Regions from separate parts of the Thalassotalea agariperforans genome, predicted to be linked through region 3. Evidence: predicted binding sites of a transcription regulator. Region 3 holds the regulator's gene; each other region holds the start of a gene.
What was found. Region 3 encodes LexA, which represses DNA repair genes until DNA is damaged. Its sites were predicted from a motif close to TACTGTATNNNNATACAGTA; they were not measured.

Region 1 (10,156 bases), on a different contig from region 3:
AAGGTCGTCAACATCTTCTAAACCAACATGCAAACGTACTAATGGCCCTTTGTAGGCCCAAGTTGTGACAGTTCGTAAAGATTGCACGTCATTAATGGCTAAAATTAAACTTTCAAAACCGCCCCAAGAATAGCCCATTTTAAAATGATGCATACCATCTAACATCGCACGAGTATTCAAGGTTTGATTGTCTTTTAAGACAAACGAAAATAAGCCATTTGAACCAGTAAAGTCCCGTTGAAAAAATTCATGTCCAGGACATGAAGCTAAAGCCGGATGAAAAACCGTTTCTACTTCATCGCGCCCTGCTAACCATTTGGCAATTTTTAAGGCATTTTGTTCGTGCTGTTTCATTCGCACACTTAAAGTACGTATACCTCTTAACGCTAAATACAAATCATCAGGTGAGGTACATTGCCCCATGGTATAGCTCATTTCACGCAATTGAGGCCAATATTTTTCAGTTGCTGTAGCTGTGCCTAACATGACATCTGAGTGACCAACAATATATTTAGTGGCTGCTTGTACTGAAACATCAACACCATACTCAAAAGGTTGGAAATTGATCGCCGCGCCCCAGGTATTATCTAACATCACTAAGCAATTATGTTTATGAGCCACTTCTGCAATGGCCGGTACATCTTGTACTTCCATGGTTAATGAACCAGGTGATTCAAGAAAGATCAATGTTGTATTTTCTTTAATTAGCGCTTCAATGCCAGCACCAATTAATGGGTCGTAATAGGTTGTTTCAATATTTAATTTTTTTAAGATATTGTCACAAAAACTACGCGTTGGTTCATAAGCATTATCAACCATTAAAATATGATCACCTGCCTTGACAAAAGAAATAATGGCATTAGTGATGGCAGCGGTACCAGAAGGATATAACGCACAACCTGCACCGCCTTCTAAATCCACCATAGCATCACTAAAAGCAAATGATGTTGTCGTACCACGACGGCCGTAATAAAGCACTTTATTACCACGATTTGCTGTTGCATGTTTCATGTCTTTAACCGTATCAAAGACAACGGTTGAAGCTCTTTGTACTGGTGGGTTCACCACACCTTGAGTCCACTGGCTACTGCGACCTGCACTAACAATTTTGGTATCTTTTTTCATGTACCTACCTAGTTAAAACCTAATAATGAGAAGAATAAAATCATTTAATGTAATTAAACAGCTATCTAGCCATCTATATAATAACAACTGTAACCTGAATACGCGTGAACTTACAGCCTCTTTGGCAATAAAATCGTGGTTGTAGACAATAAAATTAAAACAGATTTAATTGGCTATCGGTAATTTCATCAAAGCTGGTATCAACAAAAGGTAATATCGCATCTGCCACCGCTTTAAGTTGTCGTTCAATATAAAACTGATAATCAAGTGGTGCACTTAGCCACTCTTTAGCTTGTGGGCCATTACTGGTGATCAAATATTCAATCCAAGCACGGTTTTGATAACGCAACGGCTTGCCATGTTGTTCATTCAATAAATCAGCAGCTCTAGCCGCTTTAACATGAGGTGGTACGTTTTTAACATAATCGTTTAATTTACGGCGAATACGTTTACGATAAATTAATAACTCATCAAATTCGCCGGCTTCGGTTTTTGCTACCATCTCAGCGACATAAGCTTTAACCGGTAAATCATTAAAAACACGGTGATATAACTCACGTTGAAACACTTTTGCCAATTCGGTCCAGTCAGTTCTTACGCTTTCTAGCCCTTTAAAAACAATATGCTGTTCGCCTTTGTTTTTTATTAAGCCAGCATAACGTTTTTTAGTGCCAACATCCGTACCACGTATTGTTGGCATTAAAAATTTACAAAAGTGTGTTTCAAATTCTATTTCGAGGTGGTTTTCTAATTGATAGTTATCTTTTAAATAGCTTTGCCATTGTTGATTAATGTAACTTTCTAGCTCTTTGCCAATCGCTTTACTTTTTTCGGCACTGTCTTGTTTGCCAATATCAACAAAAATGGAATCGGTATCGCCATAAATAACGGTAAAACCTTTATTTTCTTCTATCCATTGGCGAGTCGTTTTTAACAAATCATGGCTACGCTTGGTGATAGAGCCAGATAGTCGAGGATCGAAAAATCGGCATCCTGTTGAACCTAAAACACCATAAAATGAATTCATGATAATTTTTATCGCTTGCGACAGTGCCGCATTGTTATCAGCTTTTGCTTTGTCGCGCTCAGCCCATAATGATTGAATAATATCAGGCAGGAAATGCTCATCTCGTGAAAAATAAGCTTCGTCATAACCGGCAATAACACGCTCAGGCTGGCTATCTTTTTGTAATAAACCTTGGATCATCCCCATAGGATCAATTTTAAAGGTGCGAATAATACTCGGATACAGGCTTTTAAAATCGAGAACCAAAACATCGTTATACAAACCTGGGATCGAATCCATGACATAACCACCCGGTGAAACAAAACCTTGTGTGCCATCTCCCATATTCGGCGCAATATAACCAGCACGATGTAACTTAGGGGTATAAAGATTGGTAAAAGCGGCAACGGAACCTCCCACACGATCAATATCTAACCCGGTTAATTGCGCACGTAACTTAGCAAAATTTAATAAATCCGTTTTTTCAAAAATAAGTGACACTAGCCGGCAATCTTCCAAGTTATAAGCGGCAAGTGCGGTTTTATTATGTTGAAAATTATGATTAATTTCCGCTAAGCGATTATCAACATCACTGACTTTTTTACTTAAACCCAATAAAGTATTAGCGACATTTTCTAATGAAAAGCTTGGAAAGTTATACGTGGCTGTTTTTAGCAGATCAATGCCATCAAGGACAACTCGGCCACTTATTGAAATAAAACGTTGCTCACTCGCATGATTTTTTCGCCAATAGGGTGTTTTACCATCTCGACCAATCGCAAAAGGAATTTTATGGAGATCACAGCGCTTTTGTAATAAGTCAAAATCAAAATTAATAACATTCCAACCAATAATAATGTCGGGATCCACTTGTTTAAGCCAAGTAATAAAAGCAAGAAGCAAACTTTTTTCATCACACAACCAATCGATATAATCATGCGATTCATTTAACGCTTGTGCCTTTTGCTCTCCGATCATAAAAACTTTTTGAATATCATCCCCATAGGCACCAATCGAATAAAGCTGACCATCAAAAGCACATTCAATATCAATAGATAAGACCGACAATTGACAAGCTAAACTTAATGCCGCTTCACCGGGTTTAGCCTGCGCATGATTCACTTCAAGATAATGCTCACGTGTTACACTTGTCCCTTGAAAACAAACACTCGCCGTAATAAAGCGTTCCATTAAAAAACGATCATCCGGTCGAAAGTCATCCTCATAACATTTGATATTATATTGTTTTAATATTTCACGCGCGGCGTAAAAGTCGCGCATAAATTTAAAATAAAAACAGCTCACCGTTTGCTGATTAAACGTTTTCAGCGATAAGGGTTTTATTTCATCAATTTGAATATTTTCAACGCGGAGAAATTCTTCAGCTAACTGGCTTTGCTGCTGCTCAACAAAAAATAACGCGCGTTGATTTTGAATTTGTAATTTAACTGGGCCAGTTTCTGTTTTTAACCACAGCGTAATAACGATGCCATGTTTTTGATCATGACATTGACGGGATAATAAAAAACCGGAAGATACTGCTGTTGTCATAAACATTTACTTAAAAAACGGCCATAAAAATACAAGACTGACAAGGTTGAAAAACTAATACCATTCCGTATAAAGAAGTGCTCACATAATTCTCGCTAAGCGATCAGTTTCTTATACGGATTGGTATAAATTCTAGTAAACAATCAAACACCCTGTTAATATATACAGCAGTGTAATATAAAAGACTGAAAGATGGAATCTTTCACATCATAAGCGTCGCTTTTAGTCCCAGTTAAAAACAGAGCACAACTCGAGTGAAATATGCCATCTGAACCATTAAGCCAACCACCATCACCACATTCAACGGCCAAATTGTCTGAAAAAATCAAACAAAAAATTCGTGAATGTTATAAGTCTATTGGCCAAAGTTTGCCCAACTTTCATCCACGGCAACAACAAACCTTACTGATCGCTGAAATAGCTAAAACCTTAGCCGGTGAATACAGCAAAGATCGTAAAATTATCACCATTGAAGCGGGTACCGGCACAGGTAAATCCCTCGCTTATAGTTTAGGTGCCATACCACTAGCCCTTAGCAAACAAAAAAAAGTGTGTATTGCCACAGCTACCGTTGCTCTGCAAGAACAGCTTATCGACAAAGATTTACCGTTTTTAAAAGAACATGGCAAACTCGATTTCAGCTACACCTTAGCAAAAGGACGTCAACGTTATGTTTGTGCGCAAAAGCTAGCTAATGCTGTTGCCAATGATGACAGCCCACAAGCTGGTTTTACGTTTGCTGAAAAACCCCGCGCTGAAGATATTAGAATTTTACAAGAGATGCACCAAGCATTAATCAATAATACATGGGCAGGTGATCGAGATTCTTGGCCAGATACCATTGCTAATAATATTTGGCTGCAAATACAAAGTGACAAACACAGCTGTTTAAAACACCTAGCTGAACATACCCATTGCCCTTTTCATAAAGCACGAGAAACCATGGATATGGCTGATGTGTTGGTGGTTAACCATAGCTTGTTATTAGCCGATTTAGAATTAGGTGGAGGTCGAATTTTACCTGAACCTGCTGATACTTTTTACATTATTGATGAAGCTCATCACCTACCAAAAGTAACGCGTGACTTTTCTAGTGCAAGTTCTACCATCAAGGGAGCCCTTGATTGGCTTGGAAAGCTGCAAGAATGTGGCGATAAAATAGCAAAGTTAGTAAAAAGCCAAAGTGCGATATCACCGTCATTAAAATTAGCCGATGAAGCGCTGGAGCTAATCGCGGATTTACAAAAAATTAAAACCTTTATTGAGGCCAATCAACCCGTTTATTTCGCTAAAGAAAAACAATACCGCTTTGAAAATGGCATTTTACCCAAAACCATTAAACACCACAGCGAATCGTTAACTGAAGCAAGTAAACGTGCTTTGGCTCAAATTAATAAACTTTATAATACCTTAATGGAAGCGGTTAAAGAAAATGAAGTAAAACTCTATTTGGCTGAACCCTTGTTAGCTGAAGCCGGTTTTTTAATTCAGCGTTTAGAAAGTTTTCAAGCACTTTGGGGCATGTACGCAAAAACCGATCATGAGAAAGCGGCTCCCTTAGCAAGGTGGCTTGAACTAATTGAAGGTAAGCGACAAGACTTTTTGTTATCAGCCTCGCCTATCGAAGTGGGTTTTACCTTAGAAGATATGTTGTGGTCAAAATGTGAAGGTGCCGTGTTATGCTCTGCCACTGTTCGAGCCTTAAATAAGTTTGACCATTTTATTAAACAAGCCGGTTTATCAACAAATGATGGCAGTCAATATTTACACGTATTATCGCCATTTGATTATCAAAATAACGCGACCCTAATTATTCCTAATATGCAATATGAGCCAAGTCACGATAAGTTTACCGACGAATTAATTGCACGTTTACCCGCATTATTAACCGATAAAAAAGCCAGTTTAGTGCTGTTTTCATCTTATTGGCAAATGGAAAAAGTTGCAGATGCTTTACGTGCTAAACATAAGTTACCAATTCAAGTACAAGGTGAGCAGTCACGACAAAAAATTATCGACAGCCATAAAAAACGTATCGAAAAAAACCTTGAATCTATTATTTTTGGCACCCAAAGTTTTTCTGAAGGGCTTGATCTACCAGGTAAACAATTAACCAATTTAATTATTACTAAACTACCTTTTTCAGTACCCACCTCACCAGTAGAAGAAGCACAAGCAGAATACATCACCGCTAAAGGCGGTAACCCTTTTATGTCGCTATCGGTACCTGAAGCATCCAAAAAACTGATCCAAGCCAGTGGTCGCTTATTACGTAATGAAAAAGATGTTGGTACTATTACCTTGTTAGATCGACGGGTTATTAGCAAACGCTACGGTAAAGAATTACTTGATGCTTTACCGCCATTTAAACGCCACGTTGAATATTAATGTTCAATCAACAGAATTATCCAAAATGCTAAATACTAAAGCGATCTTCTATACTTCATTAGCGTTAATTGCTTTTGCCGGTAACTCAATTTTATGTCGATTAGCACTGGCTGACGGCAAGATAGATCCTGCAAGCTTTACCAATATCCGTTTAAGCTCAGGTATTATAGCCCTGTTATTATTATCTTATTTCAGTTCAAAAAGTTCACTGTCATACGGTAAACAAGCCGCTCAAAATTCAGCTAAGCAAGATGTATTTTCTTGGTCATCAATAAAATTGATGCCTTCATTAAGCGCTTGGTATTTGTTCATTTACGCGCTGGGCTTTTCTTATGCTTATGTCGCATTAGATACCGGAACCGGAGCGCTTATTTTATTTGGTGCTGTGCAATTAACCTTAATTTCATTCAGCTTTTTCAAAACTAAAAAAATCACTCGTAATGAGCTATTAGGCTTAACCCTTGCTTTTTCTGGCTTAATTTATTTAGTTTACCCAAGTTTAACCACACCTTCAGTTTATGCCTTTGTGTTAATGGCTGGTGCGGGAATTGCGTGGGGCTTGTATACAATATCAGGCCAGAGTTCACCTAAAACACAACCGCCATTACTATTAACCACCAATAGCTTTATGCAAACGCTGTTGATGATACTGTTATTGGCAATTTTAAATTACCAGCAACAATCCTTTACAACAACAGGTATCACATTAGCCATTATTTCAGGCGCGATTACTAGTGGCCTTGGTTATTATTTGTGGTTTATTGCCCTTAAATATATCTCGGCGATCCAAGCCGGTGTCTTACAGTTATTAGTTCCAATATTAGCTAGCATTGGTGGGGTTATTTTTACTAACGAAATAATTACTCTAGAGTTAACACTCGCAACCTGCCTTGTCTTATCAGGTGTTATCATCGTGATGTTTGCAAAAAACAATCGTTAGAATTCTAACAATAATGTGATGAAATATCGAAACGCTATCAAATATTAGGCATAAAAAAACCACCTTAATCGGTGGTTTCTATTAAGCTGCTAATACATTAACAATAATGTTTATTTAGCACGTCTTGCTGCAACGGCTTGATCAAGTTGCGCTAATAAAGTTTCAGTATCAGCCCAACCGATACATGCATCAGTAATACTTTGACCATAGTTAGCCGCTTTACCATCAACTAAATCTTGACGACCTTCGTTGATATGACTTTCCACCATAACACCAAAGATATTGTCATTACCGCCAGCAATTTGTTGGCAAACATCAGTACAAACTAACATTTGGTTTTCAAATTTCTTGCTTGAGTTAGCGTGACTAAAATCAACCATTAATTTTGTGGTTGCATGAGATTTTTCTAACTGAGCAATAACTGCATCAACACTTTCTTTATCAAAGTTCGGTAATTTACCACCACGTAAAATAATATGACAATCGCCATTACCTGTGGTTTCAACAATCGCTGAATGACCAAATTTATTCACCGATAAAAAGTGATGTGGAGAGCTAGCAGAGCCAATGGCATCAATCGCCACTTTAATAGTACCGTCGGTACCATTTTTAAAACCAACCGGACAAGATAAGCCTGAAGCTAATTCACGGTGTACTTGGCTTTCCGTTGTACGTGCTCCAATAGCACCCCAACACATAAGATCCGCAGTATACTGTGGCGTGATCATATCTAAAAACTCACCCGCAGTTGGTAACCCTAAATCATTTAAATCAAGTAATAATTTACGGCCAATGCGTAAGCCATCATTTAACTGATAGCTATCATCTAAATATGGGTCGTTAATTAATCCTTTCCAACCAACAGTTGTACGCGGCTTTTCAAAATAAACACGCATAACAACTTCTAAGGTATCTTTATACTTTTCACGTAACTTAACTAAACGCTCACCGTATTCAATAGCCGCGATAGGATCATGAATTGAACAAGGTCCAATGACCACTAATAAACGGTCGCTACCATTATGTAAAATATTATGAATGGCTTCTCTGCCTTCAAACACAGATTTAGATGCACGCTCAGTTGCAGGAAATCGCTCTAATAAAGCAATTGGCGGCAGTAATTCTTTAATATTGTTTATGCGTAGATCATCAGTTTGATAAGACATTTTTATACTCTGTTACTTCTATTATTTAGTGACACAAATTTTGTTCTTAGCAAGCTCGTAGCCACTAAGAAAATTGAGCGTTAATCTACCAAGCTTAAGGGATTATTACCAATATAAAATGTTATTTTTTAAATAAAATAACAGCCAAAGACCTTGTTAACGCTAACAAATGGAATTGTTACTCATTTTATCAGGAAAATACGTATTATTTAAATAAGTGACAAGCTTATTTTAATAGTTAAAATAGAAAGCTTATATTATTACATGTAAACACTAGAGGTTTTAATGAAGCAACTGATCTTTTTGCTGTTTTCTTTATTTTCAGCGATTGCTTTTGCTGAACCGCCCAAAAATATTATCATGTTCATTGCTGACGGTATGGGGCCTAATTTTGTGCCGGCCTACCGTTATTATAAAAAAACTAAGCAACAAGATATCCAAACAACGGTATTCGATCGGCATTTCATTGGCAGTGTTAGTACTTATCCTGATGAGTCTTCTGGTTTTGTAACTGATTCAGCCGCTAGTGCCACCGCCCTCGCCTCAGGCGTTAAAACTTATAATGCGGCAATTGGTGTTGATATTAACAAACAAGCAGTGCAAAGCGTTTTAGAATTCGCCAAAATTCAAGGTAAAAATACCGGTATTGTTGTTACTTCCGAAATCAATCATGCAACACCTGCCTCTTATATTAGCCATATTGAAAACCGTAATTTAAAAAATGCTATCGCTGACAGTTATTTTGATGAAAAAATTAATGGTGAATTTAAAGTCGATGTAATGCTTGGTGGCGGTCAAAAGTATTTTATTCGCAAAGATAGAAATTTAATCGACGAGTTTAAGCGCCATAATTACCAATATATTGATCAATACGCACAGCTAGAAACATTAAATAACCAGCAAAAAATAATCGGGTTATTTGCACCTAAAGGTCTACCTTCACATATCGACGATACAGAAAAAAATCGTTTAACTAAAATGACAAAAGCGGCGATTAAACATTTATCGCATGGCTCAAATAACCCTGGTTTTTTCCTTCTTGTCGAAGCAAGCCAAATAGATTGGGCGGCTCATGATAATGATATAGCTGTCGCAATGCATGAAATGGCTGAGTTGGAAGACACCCTGTTATTTTTAGAACAATATAGCAAAAACAATCCTGATACCTTAATCATCTTAACTGCTGATCATGACACGGGGGGCTTAACTATTGGCAAAGATAAAAAATATTTATGGCAACCAGAGGTTTTACATAACATAAAAGTATCACCAACTAGCATGGCAAACTACCTTTATGATCATGGTATAAATGCTACTTATTTAAATTCAACGTTAGGTTTTAACTTAACTAGCACAGAACTAGAGCGATTAATAAAGGTAAAAAAAGCAGTATTAAATCAACCTGCGGCTTCCGAAAATTCGGTGAATAATGCCTTAACAACAAAATCTCAAACCATTATCGCCCTAACCAAAAACCTTAGAGATATCATTAATAAGCGTAGTCATACCGGCTGGACAACCGCAGGACATACAGGAGCAGACGTTCCTATTTATGCTTTAGGACCAAGGAAAGAGTTATTTTTTGGCTTTCAAAATAATATTGATATTGCGAAGAATATTTTTAAACTGTTAGGTAAGCAATAACTCAACTTAAGCTTTATTCTTGAAATAAAAAATCAAGGTGGGCAATATCCGATTTATGCTGTTTAATTTCATCAACAGTTAAACCTGATATTTCATGAGGAAACACCAGCCAATCATCTGACTGGTGAATGTAATAATCAGGGGTGATCTCAACTTGCCGATTACCCGGCTTATACCAAGGACAAGCAACCCTAACATCTGTTGGATAATTTGCACGCATTTGGCTTTTAAGTTGTTTCATTAATGCTTCAACACTTTTACCGGAATCAAAAACATCATCAACGATCAACAAGCTATTATCATGTGACGCATTTTCAATAATATAATGTAAGCCAT
Region 2 (10,156 bases), on a different contig from region 3:
GCTTTATCATGCAGAGCATGTTTTATTAGCGAGAGATGATTTTAAAGAAAGTATCAACAACATTCAGCAAGCGTTTAAATACACTGTTGCCGCAATTAAAAATGATATTTCGGAAGTTACCTTATTAGAGCAAAATTTTCCTGAAAAAAACATCGCTAGAATAACCCAATTAAGCCAAGCGATTTTAATGTTAGAAAATGGCCGACTTGACTTAATGATTATTTCGCGTTCGTCCATTCAAAGCTTAATTGATGAGCATGACTTATCGTTCGAAAACTTTAAAATTATTTATTCAGTCAACAAAGTCGGTAATTATTATGCTTTTCATAAAAGCACACCAGACAGCATAATTAGCCAATACCAACAAGCTTTTGATAGTATTGCAGCCGAGCGTCAAGCGATCAACGCTAAGTATGGCGTTTATCACTAGAGCGTGTTGATCTTTCTGGTATAATTTTTGTTCTAACAGAGCGCTTTCAGAACAAGACGCGAGCAAGGTAATATAATTATTCTCGACAACTGCTCCTGCGTTGCTCTACTAACCTGCATCCTTTCAGGAATATATAAAAAATAAGAAACACAGTGCTGGAAGCGCTCAGAACGAACCCGAAGGGCAACATCTGTATGGCCTTTCTACTACGTTATCGCTCATTTATGTAGAACAACTACACCTCAATCGCTCTACCTTGTATAAACCCCATACAGACTGTTGCAAAAACATACAGAAAAGTTCAACACGCTCTAAACCTTTTCTAAGAATTCTTCCGTTTTTGGTTCATCGGCTAAATCAACTTTTTCTATTTTCTCAAAACGTGAACTGATCTTGTCAGCTGACGTATGAATTTGTCTTACATCAGTTGCTGCTTGGTCTATATGCCTTGCTAAGTTATCAAAACGAGTTCTAAAACGACTAAAGTCATTTGCTAGATGCGATAAGTGCTCTTGGATTAAATGTACTTGCTGACGTGTTGCTTCATCTTTTAACACCGAGCGAGCCGTGGTTAATATCGCCATTAATGTGGTTGGCGAACAAAGCCAAACTCGCTGTTTATTAGCATACTCAACCAGATCCGCATGATGAGCATGAATTTCAGCAAATACCGCTTCAGCAGGAATAAACATAATTGCGCCATCAGAGGTTTCACGTTCAATGAGGTATTTATTACTTATATCATTGATATGCTTTTTAATATCTTGCTTAAATTGACGTTCAGCGGCGTTACGCACACTCTGCTCTGCTTCATTGTTAGCCATTAACCGATAACTTTCTAAAGGAAACTTAGCATCGATGACAACATTACCGGTAGGCGCAGGTAAAAAAATCACACAGTCGGCAATTTTGCCGTTAGATAAGGTATGTTGTAATGAAAAATGTGCTTCTGGTAAAACGTTTCTAATTAATGAATTTAGTTGTACTTCACCAAAAGCGCCTCTAGAGCGTTTATCCGCCAGTACTTCTTGTAAACTTACTACATTGCTAGAAAGCTCTGTTATTTTCTTTTGCGCGTCATCAATAAGCGCTAAGCGCTTTAAAATATCGTTAAAGGTTTTAGTGGTTTTATCAAAGCCTTCGGCTAAACGCTTTTCAACTTCAAGACTAATTTCTTTTAAGCGTTTATCTGTTGATTCAGTTAAGCTTTCCATGCCTTGCGATAGTTGTTTAGTGGTGGCCTCTAATGATTTAGCGAGCTCTTCACGGTTAGATTTTGTCGCTAATGACAAATGTTCTATCAGCTGATCAACCGCTTTATGTTGATTTTGATTAAATTGCTGCTGGTGTTCGTGTAAGGTTTTTAATAATTGTTGCTGCTGTGTTTGTTGGCTGTAATGTTGTTTTTCTTGATAATCAACCGCTTGCCTTAACAGTTTCATTTTTACATCGGCTAACTGTTGTTCAATATAAGGTTTAATGGATTGATTTTCTTGCATCGCGCTATTTAAAACAAAACGCAGCTCTTGGCTTACATCACGTTGTTCTACACTTTGATTTTGCAATAAAATAACCTGTTCCATTAACTGCTTAACTTTTTTTTGTTGCACGAAAAAAGCGCCAATAGCTGCACAGAAAAAAAACACCAAAGATGAAAAAATAAGAAAGAGAAATTGCTCGGGCGATAAATCAGGTGTTAACGACGATATCCATGTGCTTATATTCATTTGGCTCTCTAAACTGTATAAATAACCAGTTCATTAAAACACATTTATATTCTTAGGTTAACTCTTTTGTCATAAAAAAAGCCAAGCAATAATTGCTTGGCTTTCATTAACAGTAAACGCAATAAAGCGTTAAATGCTTAAGCTGAAGTATCTACACTTGGTGCAGCTTTAGAAACCATCACCATCGCTGGACGAATTAAACGACCATTTAATGCATAACCTTTTTGCATTACGGCAATCACGGTATTAGGCTCAACACCTTCAACTTCCTGCATTGACATTGCTTGATGTAATTCAGGATTAAATGGTTGATCTTGTGGATCAATGGCTTCAATATCAAATTTCTTTAATGACGCTAAAAAGCTTTGTAAAGTTAACTCAACACCTTCATGTTTACCCGCTTCTTTCTCTTCTGCGGTAAAAGCATCAATGGCGCGTTCTAAATTATCAACTACAGGTAATAATTCACCAGCAAACTTTTCTAAAGCAAATTTACGCGCTTTTTCAACGTCTTGTGCTGCACGTCGACGAACATTGTCAACTTCAGCTTTTGCGCGAATAACTGAATCTTTTTGATCAGCAACCGTCGCTTGTGCGGCAGCTAATGATAATTCTAATTCATTAATTTTTTCTTGCTCAGGGCTAATGGTATCAGCAGCAAAATCAAATTGAGTTTCAACTTGCTCTTCTGCACCATCAATAATCTCTTGAGCGGCAATTTCTTCAGGCGTTAAGCCCTGTTCATCTTTATTCTGTGTTGACTCAGTTGTCATGAAAAAACTCCAAAGGAAACGTATTGTTGCTAATTATGGGGCTTAGATTTTTCGTTTCAAGTCACAATTGTAAAACATTTATAAAAAGTATGCTTTACAATAGTGCAGATACCAGCGAAACTTTCAAAAATCTTAACGAGAACAAATAGTACCGTAAATGACAAAGCTTTATTCAACCATTGGCTTAATTGGTAAGCCCGATCACAATGGCGCCACAGCAACCATAGAAACACTTCACGAGTATTTAACAAATGAAGGCTATCATGTGCTGATCGAAAATTCCGTTGCTGCTTCGGTCGATATTCCTGACGCAGCAGTTAATAAGATCACTGAAATTGGTGAACAGGCCAATTTAGCGATAGTTGTTGGTGGTGATGGCTACATGTTAGGTGCAGCTAGAGTGTTAGCGCGTTACGATGTTGATGTAATTGGTGTTAACCGCGGCAATCTCGGCTTTTTAACGGATTTATCGCCCGATGATTTAATTGAACCCTTAGCAGCAATTTTAAAAGGTGAATCTCGTACCGAACAACGTTTCATCATAGAAGCGCAAGTGTTCCGTCATGGTAAATTAACCAGTTCAAATTCTGCTGTTAATGAAGCGGTATTACATGCTGGTACGGTGGCTAACATGATCGAATTTGAAGTGTATATAGACAACGCTTTTATGTTTAGCCAACGCTCAGACGGTTTGATCATTTCAACACCAACGGGTTCTACGGCTTATTCAATGTCAGCAGGCGGACCAATATTAACGCCCAATTTAAATGCCCTTTCACTTGTGCCAATGTTTCCGCATACTTTAACAAGCCGACCAATTGTTGTTGATGGTGATAGTGAAATAAAATTGGTACTCGCCAATAATAATCATGAAAACCTGCAAGTAAGCTGCGATGGCCATGTTATATTATCGGTCATGCCCGGTGACGAAGTGATCATTAAAAAAAGCCCAAATACCATTCAATTAGTGCATCCAACCGATCACAGTTATTTCAAAGTATTGCGTAATAAATTAAGCTGGGGTAATCGTCTGTATTAATCACTTAAAAGCTTGATAATTACTCGGCAGCAAGCAATAATAAATTTTATGTTATTAATCAATGGCTCAATATATCAGTATCGTTAAACTGACTAGCCCAAATGCATAAATTTTCGAACAAATATTAGGGAATTAATATTGTTAAACCGAATAAAAAGTTTATCAACTAAAACTCTTTATATTATTAAGCTTTTCAGATTAAACGCTGTTATTAACTTTTTTCGCGCGCCAAAAAAGCACCGACAGACAACGTTTAATATCAGTTTATATAGCTTGTTCACCTTTTTTAGTTGCCAATTATCAGCTGAAAAGCTCACCATTATTTACCCTGAAGTAAACGCCCCATACGATATAATTTTTAACCAAATAAAATCAGGCATTACTTCTGAATATACTGGTGAGGTTGTTGAATTAAAACTGCCGGTAAAATTTGATAATGATGAGGTGATAAAAAGCATTACCACAGATAAAGTCATTGCTTTAGGGAAACGTGGTTGGTTAATCGCTAAACAAATATACAAAACTACGCCTGTGGTCGTTGGTGCCCTACCGATTAAACCCAATGGAATTTCAGGGGTAAGTTTAATGGCCTCGCCACAAGTGCTTTTTCATACCTTAAAAGAGCTTGCTCCCAAAGTTAAAACCATTACTGTTTTATATAGTAAAAATTCTTCTTGGCTTATTGATAAAGCTAAGCTTGAAGCACAAAGCCAAGGCTTTAAACTACAACCGATAGAAGTAAACAACATTAAAGAAGCCGTACAAAAGTATGATGAGCTATTTGCTGATAACAAATTAGAAGATCAAGCTATTTGGTTACCTTTAGATCCGGTAACCGCTGATGACAAAGTAATAGTCCCTGTGATCCTTGAAAAAGCGTGGGAAAATAAAATGGTGGTATTTTCAAGTAAACCTACCCATGCCAAACGTGGCGCATTATTTTCTGCTGTACCAGACAATGAACAATTAGGACATCAATTGGCGAAAATGGTCGGCAAAGTCAACAAAAAATCACAGTCCATGGTAACACCTATGCATGATATAAAGCTTGCTGTGAATTTAAGAACGGCCGCGCATTTAGGTTTTGCCTACAATGCTAGCACTCGTTCAACTTTTGCCTTAACTTTTCCTAATTAATTTCGTTACTTGTGAAAATTTCGCGCCCTAAATTTTCTGCTAATTTAAGTATTAAAAGCCAAACTATTGCCATTATGGTATTAGGGGTATTTGTCATGGTGACCTTACTAAGTATTGTTACCAGCTATGTTGTTAATCAACAATCACGTGATTTGATGCTAAAAAATGCCATTCAAATTACCGAAGGGTTAGCACAGCAAACCGTATTTCCAATTTTATCTGGCACACCAGAAAATGCAGAAACCGCGATAGCGCAAGTTATGGGGTTTCAGTCGGTGATCAATGCACAGCTCATTGCTGACAGCAGCGCCGTATTTCTTGAAAAAAGTAAAACAGCTTTAAGCCTACCAGTAAAAAATCGTCAACATACTGAAACAACCGTTACCGATAACAATAGCCAATATTGGCTGGTCAGCAGTCCAGTAAAAATAGTATCAAATACCGACAGTGAATTTGAATTTTCCCCCTCTGAGCAAGCTGACGAAATAATTGGTTATGCAGAGGTGCTATACAGTAAGGAAAACCTAAGCAGAGCACAAAAAAACATCACTGTTATCATTTTTGTCGTTGGTCTTAGCTCTGTTATTCTTTTAAGTATTGCTTTACATATTGGTTTAGTCACTTTATTTAAACCGTTAAATGCGCTTGAATTGATCATGGAACAAGCTGAAAAAACCGGTGAGCATAAGTTTGCTAAACTAGCCGGAGCAAAAGAAATACGTAATATGGCTCACTCATATAACAGTATGATGCACGTATTAGAAAAACATGAAGAAAGCATTACCCGCCACCGCGATCAATTAGAAAAAGAAGTTGAAGTAAGAACCAAAGAACTTGTGCTTGCACGTGATACCGCACTCACCGCCAGCAGACATAAATCAGAATTTATGGCCAATATGAGCCACGAACTTCGCACACCAATCCAATCTATAATTGGTTATAGTGAACTGATCACAGAAGAATTAGAGCTTGAAGGTAACTTTACCCTGATTGATGACATGGACAAAGTTAGCAGTAATGCTCAGCGCTTATTAAACATGATCAATAGCTTACTTGATTTAGCTAAAATTGAGGCTGGAAAGCTAGATTTACACCCAACCGACATTAAATTATCAACCTTAGAAGTAACCCTTAATGACGTAATATCTCCCCTTGCCCTCAAAAATAACAACCAATTTGAAATCATTAATAACTCTCAAATAACACAGTTTATTAGCGACAAAGAGAAACTTGAACAAGTGCTGATTAATCTATTAAGTAATGCTTGTAAGTTTACCCAAAATGGTCAAGTAAGCTTAACAATTTACCAACACAATCAAGAACTCTGTTTTGATATTAAAGATACAGGCATTGGTTTAACCCAAGCACAACAACAATACATTTTTGATGAATTCAGGCAAGTTGACAGCAGCGACGCACGAAAATTTGGTGGCACAGGCTTAGGTTTAGCTATAACAAAACGCTTTGTTGAATTAATGCATGGTCGCATTAGTGTTGAAAGTGAAATAGACAAAGGCTCAGTATTTACCGTTGCAATAACATTAAACGAGTCAGAAACTTAAAGGTAAGGTAGCCGTTATAAAATGCTAAAACAACCTATCACAACAGCCTTACCTGCATCTTTTGGTTAAGTACTATAAGTTATAAAACGTCAATACGGGCTACTAGAAATGATACCTAACCTCGCCTAAAAACATACTGCCCGGTTGCGGTAGATCATTAGGAATATTAACAACTGCACCATTATTTATACTTGGCTCTCTAACGTCTTGGTCAAAAATATTTTTTGCTATCAAAGCCAATTCAAACGGTTGCTTAGATGGTGTCCAACGTACAGTTAAATCAGTTAACCAATAATCATCAATATTTGAACGTAAATCCCCTTGATTACGGATACGATCTTGCACTAAATGATTTTTAATATTGAGTTTTAGCTGTTCGTTAATTTTCCAGTCAAGTTGTAAATACCATTGCTGCTCAGGTACAAAAGCGACATCAACATCATTGCTTTTGTTTGTTGCTTTAGACCAAGCATAATTAGCTGCTAACTTTAGCTGTTCGGTTAATTGCCAATTAACTTCTAATTCAGTGCCATAAGCCACCTGTTTACCGAAATTTTGAGCGGTAGATGATGTTTCTCCAGTATCAGGCACAAATTGAATAATATCGTCCCATTCATAGTGATAAAAATTAGCTATCGCACCAAAGCCACTCCCTGGATGATAATCAAAAACCAACTCAGTGGTTTCGATACTTTCTGGTTGAATATTCGGATTACCTAACGCCGTTGGATTATTAATATTGCCTCGTTCTGCAAACGATGGCGCTCGAAAAGCTCGGCCATATAACAATTTGGTTGATAAATTTAAACTTGTCGACCAAACTAATGCTAATCGAGGATTTGTTGTCGAACCAAAATCTGAATAATCATCATAACGAACCCCTGCTGTTAACTCCCAGTCATTAGCAATATTCCAAATATCTTGTACAAATAAATAACGATTTATCCGATCAGTTTCTTTTAAAAACACATAAGGAGAATCTGAAACATCTTGTACTGGGTCGCCAGGAATAATCACATTACCGTCAGCATTAAAACCAAAATTTTTCGTTTCTCTGGTTCGATACAAATCCCCTTTATATAAACCAGCGCCAATACGAAAGGCGTGTTTATCAATACCTGAATAATCTAAAGCTAAATTTAATCGTCGATGTTTTTCCCAAACTTCAGGATTGCCAATAAAACCACCCGTATAAGGAAGGCCGTGTCCCAAATCTGCACCTTTAGGGTAAATATAATAATTAGTTTTAATTTCAGCTGATGTATTAAAATAAGCACTTTGTACATTTAATGTCAGCGTATCATTTAGCTGTTTTTGGTAATTGATATCAAAATTAAAGCGAACACTTTTTTGTTTTGCGCCTGGGTCTAATACTTCTGCCAGCCCCGCACCTGATTCTAAATTATCTCTAAGCTGGTAGCCTGTACGTATGGTTAACCCGTGATAATTCACCTCACCTCTAAAATCTAAATTTTCAGTTGCTAAATTTAAAGTACCGGGCGCTTTACTAACATTAGTGCCAAAAATGTTATCTAGCACGGTTTGACCATCTGCTTCAATTAGATTATTCGCCCCTTTGGTTTTATGGTATTCAACTACAGCCGAATACTTTAAATCATCTTGCTTACCAGCAAAAGTTAACCAAGCATCAGAAGTACTGTTGGAACCCGCGCGAACAGCAACTTCATTTTTGTTTATGTCATCAGCATTTTTAGTAACAATATTAATCACACCTGAAAAAGCATCTGCACCATAAATTGCAGAGCCCGGCCCGCGAATAATTTCAATTCTCGCTATTGCTTCAACTGGCATTCCTCCCCAGTTTTGGCTGCGATTACCAACAAAATTATTAGTGATTGGTATACCGTTAACCAGCATCAACACTTGCGCGTTATAAGTACTATAAACACCACGAAAGCTATAAACCGGATTGTAGTTATTACCATTACGGGAAATATGAAGCCCAGGAACTGTTTCTAAGACATCATCAATGTCGGTAGCCCCCATATTTTTAATTTGTGCTGCGGTAAATACCGAGGCAACGGCTGGCGCTTTATAAATTTGAGTTTTAACGCCGGTTGCTATTTCCACCATCCCCTCACTACCATAAAAGTCATCATAAAAATCAACCGCATCGAAGGTAGGGTCTTGATACTTTTCGGCCTGAGCAAAAGAGCAATAAGCACAAAAAATAGAAAGTGAGATCAGTTTTAACTTCATTATTTTTCTTCCTGCTCTCTTAAATTGGTCACAATCATTAATAAAAAAGTACATATGCCTATTATGTTAACTTGCGTTTTGAGTTGCTGTTTTAGTTAATGTGTTTTGTTCTTTTTGATAACACAATGCTTCTATATTCATTGGTTTGCCAATGTAATAACCTTGTGCGTAGTCAATGCCTAGCTCAATTAATTTATTTAATATTTCTTCGTTTTCAACAAATTCAGCCACGGTTTTTTTATTAAGTGCAATGGCGGTTTCATGAATAGCTTTTACCAGCGCGGCATCGGTGGGATCTGTATCCATGTCTTTTACGAAAGAACCGTCAATTTTTACACTTTGTGCCGGTATTTGTTTTAGGTAAGAAAAGGTACTAAAACCAGTACCAAAATCGTCAATTGAAAAACCGCAACCAAGTTCATTTAAACTAACCACCATACGGTGAGTTCCTGTAATGTTTGATAAACTGGCGCTTTCTGTTAGTTCAAAAATAACCCTCGACGGCTCAATTTGGTATTGTTCGAGTTTTTGTTTAATAAAATCAAGTAACCTGTCGTCGGTGAACGCCTGAGCCGACAAGTTTATCGCCACACAGTTTAGCTCTGCGTATTGATGCATCATGCTCAATGTTTTACCGATCACGTGACGGTCGAGTAAATTCATATCTTCAGCTTTTTCTAACGAAGGAATAAAATCATTTGGATATATCACTTTATCTTCAATTACTAATCTTACTAAAGCTTCATAATAAACAACATCCAGTGTTTTTAAATTAACAACAGGTTGAAAATCCATCACAATTTGATCAGCCACCAACGCCGATTGAATTTTTTGTACCCAATCAAAGCTTTGTTTTAAGCTGTGAGTAACACCATCGTTATGTGCAAAAATGTGAACTCGATTACGTCCTTTTTCTTTGGCGGCAAACATCGCAATATCAGCTTGTTGTAGGTAAATTTCGCTGTTGTGCTGTTCACCATTAATTAATGAAATACCTATACTACAGCTAACTTTATAAATTTGTTCTTCATACTGAAAACAACAGTCGGCAATGGTATTACACAACTCATGTGCTAGCTTTTCAGCCAATAATAGATCTGTTTTTGGCAATAAAATTGCAAATTCATCGCCACCTATCCGGCACAACACATCACCTTGATTAATATGCTCAGCTAATAATTTGGCTATTTCTTTTAATACTAAATCACCTTTATGATGGCCTTGAGTGTCATTAATCACTTTAAAATGATCAAGATCAACATACAAAA
Region 3 (10,156 bases):
AAGTTTGCTCACCTAATGTCATCAACTCATCTAAGCCTAAAGTGGCATTTAATGAGGCTTTTTCAGCAGCTGCCGCTTGCGCAATTAACGCTTTTTGTTCATCAAGCCAAATGGCGTAGTCTGCTTCGGTTTTTACCTCAACAACCACAGGCATAAAACCATGATCTTTACCACATAGCTCAGCACACTGGCCGCGATAAATACCGGGTTCATCAACAATCGTCCAAGCTTCGTTAATAAAACCTGGATTGGCATCTTGTTTTACCGCAAACGCGGGTACCCACCAAGAATGAATAACATCGTCAGAAGTAATTAAAAAACGTACTTTTTTATTCACCGGGATCACTAAGTGTTTATCCACTTCTAGCAGATAATGTTCACCTTTTTGGGCAGAGCTGCCATTTTGGTTTTGATATTGTTCTTTTGGTGTTGATAATACGGAATAAAATTCAATATCTTGGTCAAAATATTTATAGTGCCATTTCCACTGGGAGCCAGTAACTTGGATAGTAATATCTGAATTGTCATTATTTTCCATATCAATTAGCGTACTTGTTGCAGGTACAGCCATTGCAATAAGAATAACAACAGGGATTGCGGTCCAAAGAATTTCAACCTTAGTGCTTTCATGAAAGGTAGCTGCTTTTACACCTCTTGATTTACGGTGGAATATCATCGACCAAAACATAGCACCGAACACCACAGCGCCAATGGCAGTACAAATCCACATGACTAACATATGCAAATCATAAACTTCACGACTAACTGCAGTAACACCTTTTGTTAGGTTTAGTTGCATATCAGCCCAAGCTGAACTGGAAACAATACTTCCCAAAAACAGCCAACCTAGGTTACGTCTCATCACTCGACATCTCCTCTGTCCTTTAAAAGAAAACAAAATAAGCACACAGAGTAATACACAGCCCACTGACTCATATTCTGTTGTTTATCGGTTATTTTATTGTGACAAAAAGGCTGAAAGCCGTTGTCTTTTATAATTATTTAGTTATTTTTTTGTTCACTTTCAGAATTAGAATTACTCAAATATTGACATAGGTCAATGTTTAATTTTTGAGCAATTACTTTAAAAAGCCAATAAAATCAATGGAGTATTAACTCTAAAAGGAGCTACGATAGGTGTTAGATGAAAATTAATGAAAAAATGATGAGAAAGACAGAGATAGAAAAGGATCAAGATTAATCCTTTTCAAAAAATAAATATAAGTTTACATCCAATCGGCGTTTCGAATAACCCCAACCGCAATTCCTTCAACATTAAATTGCTGGCTGGCAAGATCAACTTTAATAGGTGAAAAGTCTTCGTTTTCTGCATGTAAATAAACAATATTACCATCACGCTTAAAGCGCTTAACGGTGACATCATCTTCCACTCGGGCAACAATTACTTGGCCATTTTTAACATCCGTGGTTTGATGAACCGCTAATAAGTCGCCATCGAGTATGCCAATATCTTTCATACTTTCGCCATGAACTCGCAACAAATAATCGGCATGAGGGTGAAATAAACTGCCATCTACCTTGTAATGCTCTTCCACATGTTCTTGGGCAAGAATAGGTTCACCCGCAGCAACACGGCCAATCAAAGGTAATCCTTCTTCTTCAATAAATTCTTCGGCTAAACGAATGCCTCTTGAAGTACCTGGTAACATTTCAATATAGCCTTTTTTGGCTAACGCTTTTAAATGCTCTTCTGCCGCATTTGCTGACTTAAAACCAAAAAAATCAGCTATTTCAGCTCGAGTTGGCGGCATACCGGTTTCGGCAATTTTTTCTTTGATCAGATCAAATATTTGACCTTGTCGTGGGGTTAATGGACGCATATTATTCCTGTTACTTTATACAGTGATAACTGTCAGTATATACAGACTGTATATAAACTCAAGTAAACTATCACTTAAAATAAAGCGGCTATTTAACCGTAAAAATAATCAAGCAATATTAAAAGCGCTAGGTATTATACCAATCCGTATAAGAAAGTAATCGCTTAGCAAGAATTTAAAGGATTAGAAGAAAGGCATTGATTGAAGAGAATGGTGTTAATATATCGATGATTTTCATGCCTAAAAATAATACAAAAAACCTATACTTATTAATTTGTTAATGCTAGTTTTATGTTTAAGTAGATAACATGGATAGTTAATAACTTGTTAGTATTATTAAAACAAATCAAGAGAAGAATTAAGTTTTCCATACGCTTAACCGTGGTGAGCGTGTTTATTTTCTCAACGATTATTACCGCTTCAATTGCTATCGGCCTGCAATACTATTTCAGTGAAAATCTTGCAATTGAATCTAGAGTTAAGCTTTTTAATTTAACCACTCAAAATACCGCAAATTATTTAAAAAGCATCAATGAAAATGCAGAAAATACCGTTCGTATTTTATCTAAAAGCCAAGAAATTATTGATAAAAGCAGTGAAGATAAAACAGCCCTACGCTCCTTGTTGTCACAAATCATTGAAACCAATCCACTGCTTTATGCCTTGTATGTCGGTTATGATAATGGCCACTTTTATGAAGTTATCAACTTAAAGACCAGTGAAACCGTTCGTCAACAATATCAAGCAGCAATTAGTGATCGATGGTTAGTAATTGATATTCAAGATAAGATAAAACAAACACATTATTACGACCATAACTTTAAGTTACGAGTAACTCACACAGAAAAGACCAATTACAACCCTAAAGAAAGGGTTTGGTTTAAACAAGCTCAAATCAATCAAGTACACAAAACACAACCTTATTTATTTAGCCATTTACAAGCTCCCGGTCAAACGTACTCAATCAAGTTAAAAAACAGTAACACTGTTTTAGCTGCTGATATTCCCTTATCAAATTTATCCGATTATTTAGCCAGTCAGCATCAATCAAATCAATTATCAACCGAGATGTATATTTTTAATGCGCTCGGTGAATTAATTGCGTCAAATCAACAACAGACAACATCCGCCTTACCCAAACTGGCACCGTTAACGTTAAATCCAGCTCAACTGGAAACATTAGCTAAATACCCCAATATTAAAATTTCTAATGAAAGCAACTGGCCACCAATAGACTTTAGTGTTGGTGGCGAGCCTCATGGCTATGGCGTTGATTTACTTTATGCCATTTCAGATATGCTCAATTTACCTATCACTTTTGTGAATGGTTTTACTTGGAGCGAGTTAGTTGAAAAATTTGAATCGCATGAATTGGACATGTTGCATTCCGTTTTCCCAACCGCAAACAATCATAAAAAAGGACCGCTAAGTAAAGCCGTATTTCAAACGCCTTTTTCCGTTGTTACTCAGCCGAACCATTCAACAATTGATAACTTAACCAGCCTAGCGAACAAAACGCTGGCAATACCTAAAGGCTGGTCGATTATTGAGGTGGTAAAAAAAACTTACCCCGATATCAAAATAGTTGAAGTCGCTGATTCCCGAACCCTATTAACTCAAGTAAGCCAAGGTCAAGTAGATGCCGGATTAGACAACGACATTGTTTTAAAATATTTACAAAACCAATACTTTATCAAAAATATTCAATACCATTCTTTAAGTCATTTATCTGGTAAAGTTTTCCCTGATACCATTCATTTTTTAGCACATAAAGAACAACAAGATTTAATCGATTTATTAAATTTTGCCATTGAAAATGTCCCCATGAGTTTCCATCAAGCGCTTGATAAAAAATGGTTAGCAAATAACAAAGAACAAGCGATTAAAACTATTGGCACCGTACCTAACCCTGAGTTAACTCAGCTGATAAAACAACAAAAAAACTTTTCAACGTTGTTAGAAATTGAACTAAACGACACTGATAAATACGTTTATCTTATGCCGCTAAGTTTAAACCCCACTCAAACAGACTACCTTGCGATCACAGTACCAAAATCAGCAGTACTTGCTTCAAGCCGTGAAAAAATAAAATTATCCATTATTATCACCACGGTTAGTCTACTGCTAATTTTGCCTATTTCTTGGCTGTTTGCGACACCAATTGTTTCTCCGATAAAGCGCTTGGTATTAGAAAACCAAAAAATTCAGAATAGACAATTTGGCCAAGTAACAACCCTAAAAAGCAGTATCAGAGAAATTCAAATGCTCGCAACGTCAATGGTTGATATGAGCAAATCAATTAAGGCCCATGAAAATAATCAAAAAGCCCTGATGGAATCATTTATCGAATTAATTGCTCAAGCTATTGATGATAAATCTCCCTATACCGCCGGCCATTGTGAAAGAGTTCCCGAATTAGGCATCATGTTAGCTAAAGCGGCGGCAGAAGATAACTCTAAACCTTTTGCATCATTTAAATTTAATAATGAAGATGAATTTAGAGAGTTTAGTTTAGCGGCTTGGTTACATGATTGCGGCAAAATCACCACACCTGAACATATCGTAGATAAAGGAACCAAACTCGAAGCAATTTATAACCGGATCCACGAAATTAGAATGCGATTTGAAGTATTGTGGCGTGATGCTGAAATAAATTTTTATCAAAAGCTTGCTCAACACCCTGAACAAAAATTGGCTCTTAAACGTAAACTTAAACGAGAACAAGCCGATTTAATCAAAGACTATTCATTTATTGCTTCCTCAAATATTGGTGGCGAATTCATGGATGAAAAAAACATTCAAAGATTAGAGCAACTTGCTAAGGTTACTTGGCAGCGAAACTTTGACGACAAAATAGGGCTTTCACCCGTTGAAGAACTCAGAGTGTCATTCGCTGAAGAACGATTACCGGCAACGGAATATTTGCTTTCGGATAAACCTGAACATTTAATTCAGCATGATAAAGCCATTTCTTATGATGAAAAGCACGGCATAAAAATTACCCCGACCGAATATAAATATAATTTAGGTGAGCTATACAACCTTAAAATTAAGCGGGGTACTTTAACTGCGGAAGACAGGTTTAAAATAAATGAACACATTATTAGCACGATCAAAATGCTAGAAAATGTGCCCTTTCCACCAGAGTTAGCTAAAGTCCCAAGATATGCCTCTACTCATCATGAAACCTTAATTGGCACTGGCTACCCAAGAAAGCTCACCAAAGATGATCTTTCAATACCCGAAAGAGTGCTTGTACTAGCTGATATTTTTGAAGCTCTTACCGCGGCTGATCGCCCCTACAAAAAAGCAAAACCGCTAAGTGTCGCTATCGATATTTTATCAAAAATGGTAAAAGATCAGCATGTTGATCAAGACATCTTCGAACTCTTTCTCACTTCAGGTATTTATTTAAAGTATGCCAAAAAATATCTATCTGATGCACAAATAGATACCGTTGATATAAGCAAATATATTCAAATACAGGTAAAAACAACCTAACCCAACACAGCCCAACATGGCTGAATATTAAAAGTCAGCCTTCTGAACAAAAGAAAGCGGCTCCCCAGTAACAGGATGCACAAAGCTTAATGATTCTGCATGCAAATGTAAGCGTTCGGCTTTAGTACCATAATGATCATCACCAACAATCGGTGAATTTAGCCCAAGGCTATGTGCAGCATGCACTCTTAATTGATGAGTTCGCCCCGTTTTAGGATAAAAATAAACCCGAGATTGCTGCTTGTTGCGAGCAATCACTTGGTAATGCGTTTGCGCTGATTTGCCATGCTGGTAACACACTAATTGACGAGGGCGATCAGTTAAATCCACTCGTAGCGGTAAATCAATATCACCTTCATCTTGCGCAATAACCCCATCAAGTAAAGCAACATAACGTTTTTTTACTGTTCGTTTGATAAACTGCTGCTGCAGCGTTTTATTGGCTGATTTTGTTAAAGCAATAACCATTAAACCTGACGTTGACATATCTAAACGATGAACAATCAATGGCCCAGTAGCTTGCGGAAATGCCTGCTTAATACGTAAATAAACACTATCACTAATATTTTTTCCTGGCACAGATAAAAACTCAGCCGGCTTATTAACCACTAAAATATCATCATCTTGATACAAAATATCTAGCTGTTTGCCTTCGGCAGGATTAAGCAATAATGGATTGTCATCAACTAACATGCCAGTCAGCATATGCGCTAAAATAGGCTGACATTTATTTTGACAAGCAGGATAAAAATTACCATGGCGGCGCAGTTCTGATTGCGGTGCCGCTCCCCACCAAAATTCCGCCAAGGCTAAAGGTTGATAACCATACTTAAAGGCATAATGTAATAGTTTAGGGGCAGCGCAGTCGCCCGCCCCCGCCGGTGGTATTTTACTCTCCGTTTCTTGAAAGAGCTCGGCTAAATTTTTGTATTGACCATTTATATTTAGAAATTGGTATTGCTGAAAAATAAAGGTTTGCAGCTCAGCAGATTTGTTTTTCCGTAGGGTTTTTAACTGCTGAATTTGTGTCTGCAATAACGCTAACTTTTCACTAGTTTCGTTAAGCTTTGTTTGCCAATGACTTTGCAACTCTCGCAAAACAATTTTTTGCCAAACACTTTCTTTACTTAATTGTTGCTCAAGTGCTTCATAGTCTTTTACCGATAAGTTAACTTTAGCTTGCTCTCGACATTGCTTGCGTATTTGTCGGCTTTGAATGATGTGCTGGCGCTCTTTTTCTATTACTGCTTGGCTTTGTTCTGAAAGTAATGAAGCATTGTCTAACAAACGAAGAAATTCAGGTGAATTTTCTAAGGATGAAATCTTGTTATTAATATCATTAATAACTTGTTGCTCTTTAATAAAAAAACTTTCTTTAGCTAACAAATCAAAAACCGGCGGCACAAAGTTTGGCAAAACATTCTGATCGGCTAACTTGCCCGAAAACGCACTTAAATAACCAATCTCGTTTTGTTGATTTTTAACCACTAAAACACCAAACATTTTACCTGCTGGCACTGCATCGTCACTTTTATCAAAAAAATTGTGCTGCCAAGTCACTTGTTGGCTAATGTGCTGCTGCAGCTCTTGTGCCGCCAGCAATGCAAGTTGGTGAGGTTGATAATAAAAAGGAAAAGTAAACCGCTCGGGTAATTTAATGTCTGCAATCGATTGTTGAAATCGGGTAAAACAATCCGAATTTTTTAAAGGGTAATTCACAAAACATCCAAACATAAATAAAAACACGTTAATTTTAACGGTAAAACGAACAATAACCTACAAGTAACCGATACAACGGTATAATTTTTAACCGCCTTATTAAAGACCATAAAAGTTAAAATTATGAATATCTCTGTTAAACATACGTAACAAAGTCATTCCTAATATTTTTTAAAATATAAAAATTAACGTTTCATTTTTTAAAAAGTGTCTATAATCAACTACATGATCATATTAACTTTCAGTTAACGGAACCTACTTTTATATGTCGTCATTTAAAACCCTTTCTATTCGATTTAAAATTTTATTGATTCCTATTGTTGGCTCAGTTGGCTTTGCCATTTACCTGTTTACTAGCTTGTTGGCAATGTCGCAAATTGTAAATCAATTAGATCGTGCCTATGTCGTCGAATACCAATTTTTACGAACCTCTGAATACGGCTTAATTCATTTAGATAAAATTAAAGAAACTCTAGGTAATGCCGCGACCATGGGGGAAGAAGATCTATTAACCACCGCCAATAAATATGCCGACGAGTTTCGCAATAAAGTCACCGCATCTTACCAAATAGATAAAGATAATATTGCCTTTTTAAAATCATTATTAACAGACTTTAATGTTTATTATGAACATGCCTTTGCCCTATCAAAAGAGATGGTTGATGGCACTATGGACTTTGATACCTTGGGTGACCGTAGTACCCAAATGGCGGAACAACTTAATGGCTTACAGCAGAAACTTAATGCCTTTCAAAATGAAAAATATAAGTCTTTTAATAATGCTTTTGAGTCTGTCAGTGGCAAAGTAGAATCCACGTCTACGGTTGGGATTATCTTAGGTAGTGTCACCATTTTATTACTTTTTGCTGTCGCTGTACCTATTGCCAGTTCAATTTGTCGTAGCCTAAACAATGTTATTGCTTCGCTTAAAAATATCGCCCAAGACAACGGTGATTTAACAGTACGTTTAAAAACCACCAATAAAGACGAAATTGGTGATTTAGTTTTTTGGTTTAATAGCTTCATTGAAAAGCTACAAGGGGTTATTAAAGATGTCGTTAATACCGCCATGCCACTTGCCAAAACCGCCAATAATATTCAACGTTTATCTGAACACACCATTAATTCCTTTAAGCGCCAAAGTGACAGTGTTACCGCATCACGCCATTCCGTAGAAGAAATGAGTCAAAGTGTTGCCGACATTACAACAAACGCTGCTGATGCCGTGTCTTCAGCTCGTAACGCCAATAATGAAGCAAGTAATGGCAAACAAGTTGTCGATAAAACAGTGATCGAAATCAGACAACTGGCGAATATTGTCATGGAATCATCTGAAATTATTAATCAATTACAACAAGATACGAATAAAGTTAACGTAGTACTTGAAGTTATTCGAGGCATTGCAGAACAAACCAACTTATTGGCATTAAACGCCGCAATTGAAGCCGCACGTGCCGGTGAGCAAGGCCGAGGTTTTGCTGTGGTTGCTGATGAAGTGAGAAATTTAGCCTCACGAACGCAAGAATCAACCGAAGAAATTAATCAAATGTTAGCACAGCTACAAGGGGCAGCAAGTAAAGCCGTAAGTACTATGGAAAGCTCAATTGCTGGCGTTGAATCCAGTGTTGAGAGTGCTAACCAAGCTGGTGAAAGTTTATTAGAAATTACCTCGGCTATCGCAGTAATTTCACAAATGAATGATGCCATTGCTAGATCAACGGAGCAACAAACTGAAGTGTCAAACATTATGGTCAATCATGTCGAAGACATTCAACAATGTGCAGACGAAGCATCACAGGCATCGTCTGAAGTCGCCTCGGTAAGTAATGAATTATCGGAACTTGCCTCAACGCTGGAAGCAATAGCTTTACAGTTCAAAGTATAAAAATATATTAAACAACATGTTAACAATACAAAGGAAATTTAATATGAAAAAAAGATTACTCTCTTTCGCTGTAGCAAGTGCATTATTATCTAGCTCGTTGCATGCTGAAATACATTTAAATGGCTTTGCTTCGATTGTTGGCGGGGCAACCACATCAAATGATGATCGTTTGTATGGTTACGATAATGACTTTAATTTTAAACAAGGTTCACTTGTGGCATTACAAGCCTCTAGTGATTTAGAGAATGGTCTTGGTGTTACCGTTCAGTTAACCGCGAAAGGTGTTGACGATTGGGACCCTGAATTTAAATGGGCGTTTGTTAGTTATGACGTTAATGACAATTTAAGGGTATTAGCAGGCCGCCAACGTGCGCCATTTTACATGTACTCGGACTTTCTAGATGTTTCCTATGCCTATCCTTGGATTTCACCACCTAAAGGAGTTTATGATCTTATCTTCGATACCTTTGACGGTTTAGGAGCAGTATACAATACAACCTTAGGTGATGTTGATGCGACATTCCATGGTATTTATGGTCGTAATACTGATGAAATCGATGCTTTTGGAGAAACTCCAACTCCCGATATAAATGGCATGACAGGTTTATCTTCAACCTTTAATTATGACTGGCTAACCATTAGAGGCGCTTATTTTGTCGCTGACGTCTCTATTCCTTTTAATGATTTAAGCTTTCTAGCTAATGGTTTTAACGGATTTTCACAAGCCGTCCCCCAATTAGCACCAGCATTAATTGATGCCGCCAATAACACCTTAATTGAAAAAGACGATGCCAGCTTTATGGAATTTGGCTTTCAAATGAACTTTGATGAGTTAATCATTGTTGGTGAATATACAAAACTAGAAATTGAAAATACCCCATTAGCTGAAGAAAAGTCATATTACCTCATGGCCGGTTATCAATTCGACTCAGTATTAGTTCATCTTACTTACGGTGTTGACGACAACCAAAGTAATGTTTTTACCACTGATATTCCGTTTGGTTTAGATTCTAATCTTGATCTATTAAAAGGCGGTATTGAGGGATTTGTTGCAGATCAAAATTCTGAAGAAAGCTACATCATGCTAGGCGCACGTTATGACTTTCATGATTCAGCAGCATTAAAATTTGAATATACCGATTTTTCTGACGACAATAATAGTAATAGTAATAACGATGCTGGCTTATTCCGTGTTGCATTAGTAACATTA

Region 1: dinG (ATP-dependent DNA helicase DinG) is a predicted target of LexA. The motif match lies at 3,833-3,852, and genes of this name have one in related genera.
Region 2: ACSLUO_RS04750 (DNA recombination protein RmuC) is a predicted target of LexA. The motif match lies at 2,169-2,188, and genes of this name have one in related genera.

Annotation. Positions count from the first base shown of each region.
Region 1 is NZ_JBQMWH010000002.1:75,988-86,143, forward strand. It holds gene ACSLUO_RS03545 (cystathionine beta-lyase) at 1-1,125, opposite strand, end outside; gene ACSLUO_RS03550 (DNA polymerase II) at 1,280-3,682, opposite strand; gene dinG (ATP-dependent DNA helicase DinG) at 3,944-6,070, shown strand; gene ACSLUO_RS03560 (DMT family transporter) at 6,033-7,010, shown strand; gene aroG (3-deoxy-7-phosphoheptulonate synthase AroG) at 7,121-8,176, opposite strand; gene ACSLUO_RS03570 (alkaline phosphatase) at 8,462-9,820, shown strand; gene ACSLUO_RS03575 (phosphoribosyltransferase) at 9,834-10,156, opposite strand, start outside.
Region 2 is NZ_JBQMWH010000002.1:354,026-364,181, forward strand. It holds gene ACSLUO_RS04745 (substrate-binding periplasmic protein) at 1-430, shown strand, start outside; gene ACSLUO_RS04750 (DNA recombination protein RmuC) at 742-2,157, opposite strand; gene grpE (nucleotide exchange factor GrpE) at 2,295-2,930, opposite strand; gene nadK (NAD(+) kinase) at 3,088-3,969, shown strand; gene ACSLUO_RS04765 (ABC transporter substrate binding protein) at 4,243-5,106, shown strand; gene ACSLUO_RS04770 (sensor histidine kinase) at 5,118-6,668, shown strand; gene ACSLUO_RS04775 (TonB-dependent receptor plug domain-containing protein) at 6,771-8,888, opposite strand; gene ACSLUO_RS04780 (GGDEF/EAL domain-containing response regulator) at 8,955-10,156, opposite strand, start outside.
Region 3 is NZ_JBQMWH010000004.1:65,651-75,806, forward strand. It holds gene coxB (cytochrome c oxidase subunit II) at 1-862, opposite strand, end outside; gene lexA (transcriptional repressor LexA) at 1,227-1,841, opposite strand; gene ACSLUO_RS07575 (HD domain-containing phosphohydrolase) at 2,232-5,342, shown strand; gene ACSLUO_RS07580 (RluA family pseudouridine synthase) at 5,370-7,076, opposite strand; gene ACSLUO_RS07585 (methyl-accepting chemotaxis protein) at 7,327-8,946, shown strand; gene ACSLUO_RS07590 (porin) at 8,990-10,156, shown strand, end outside.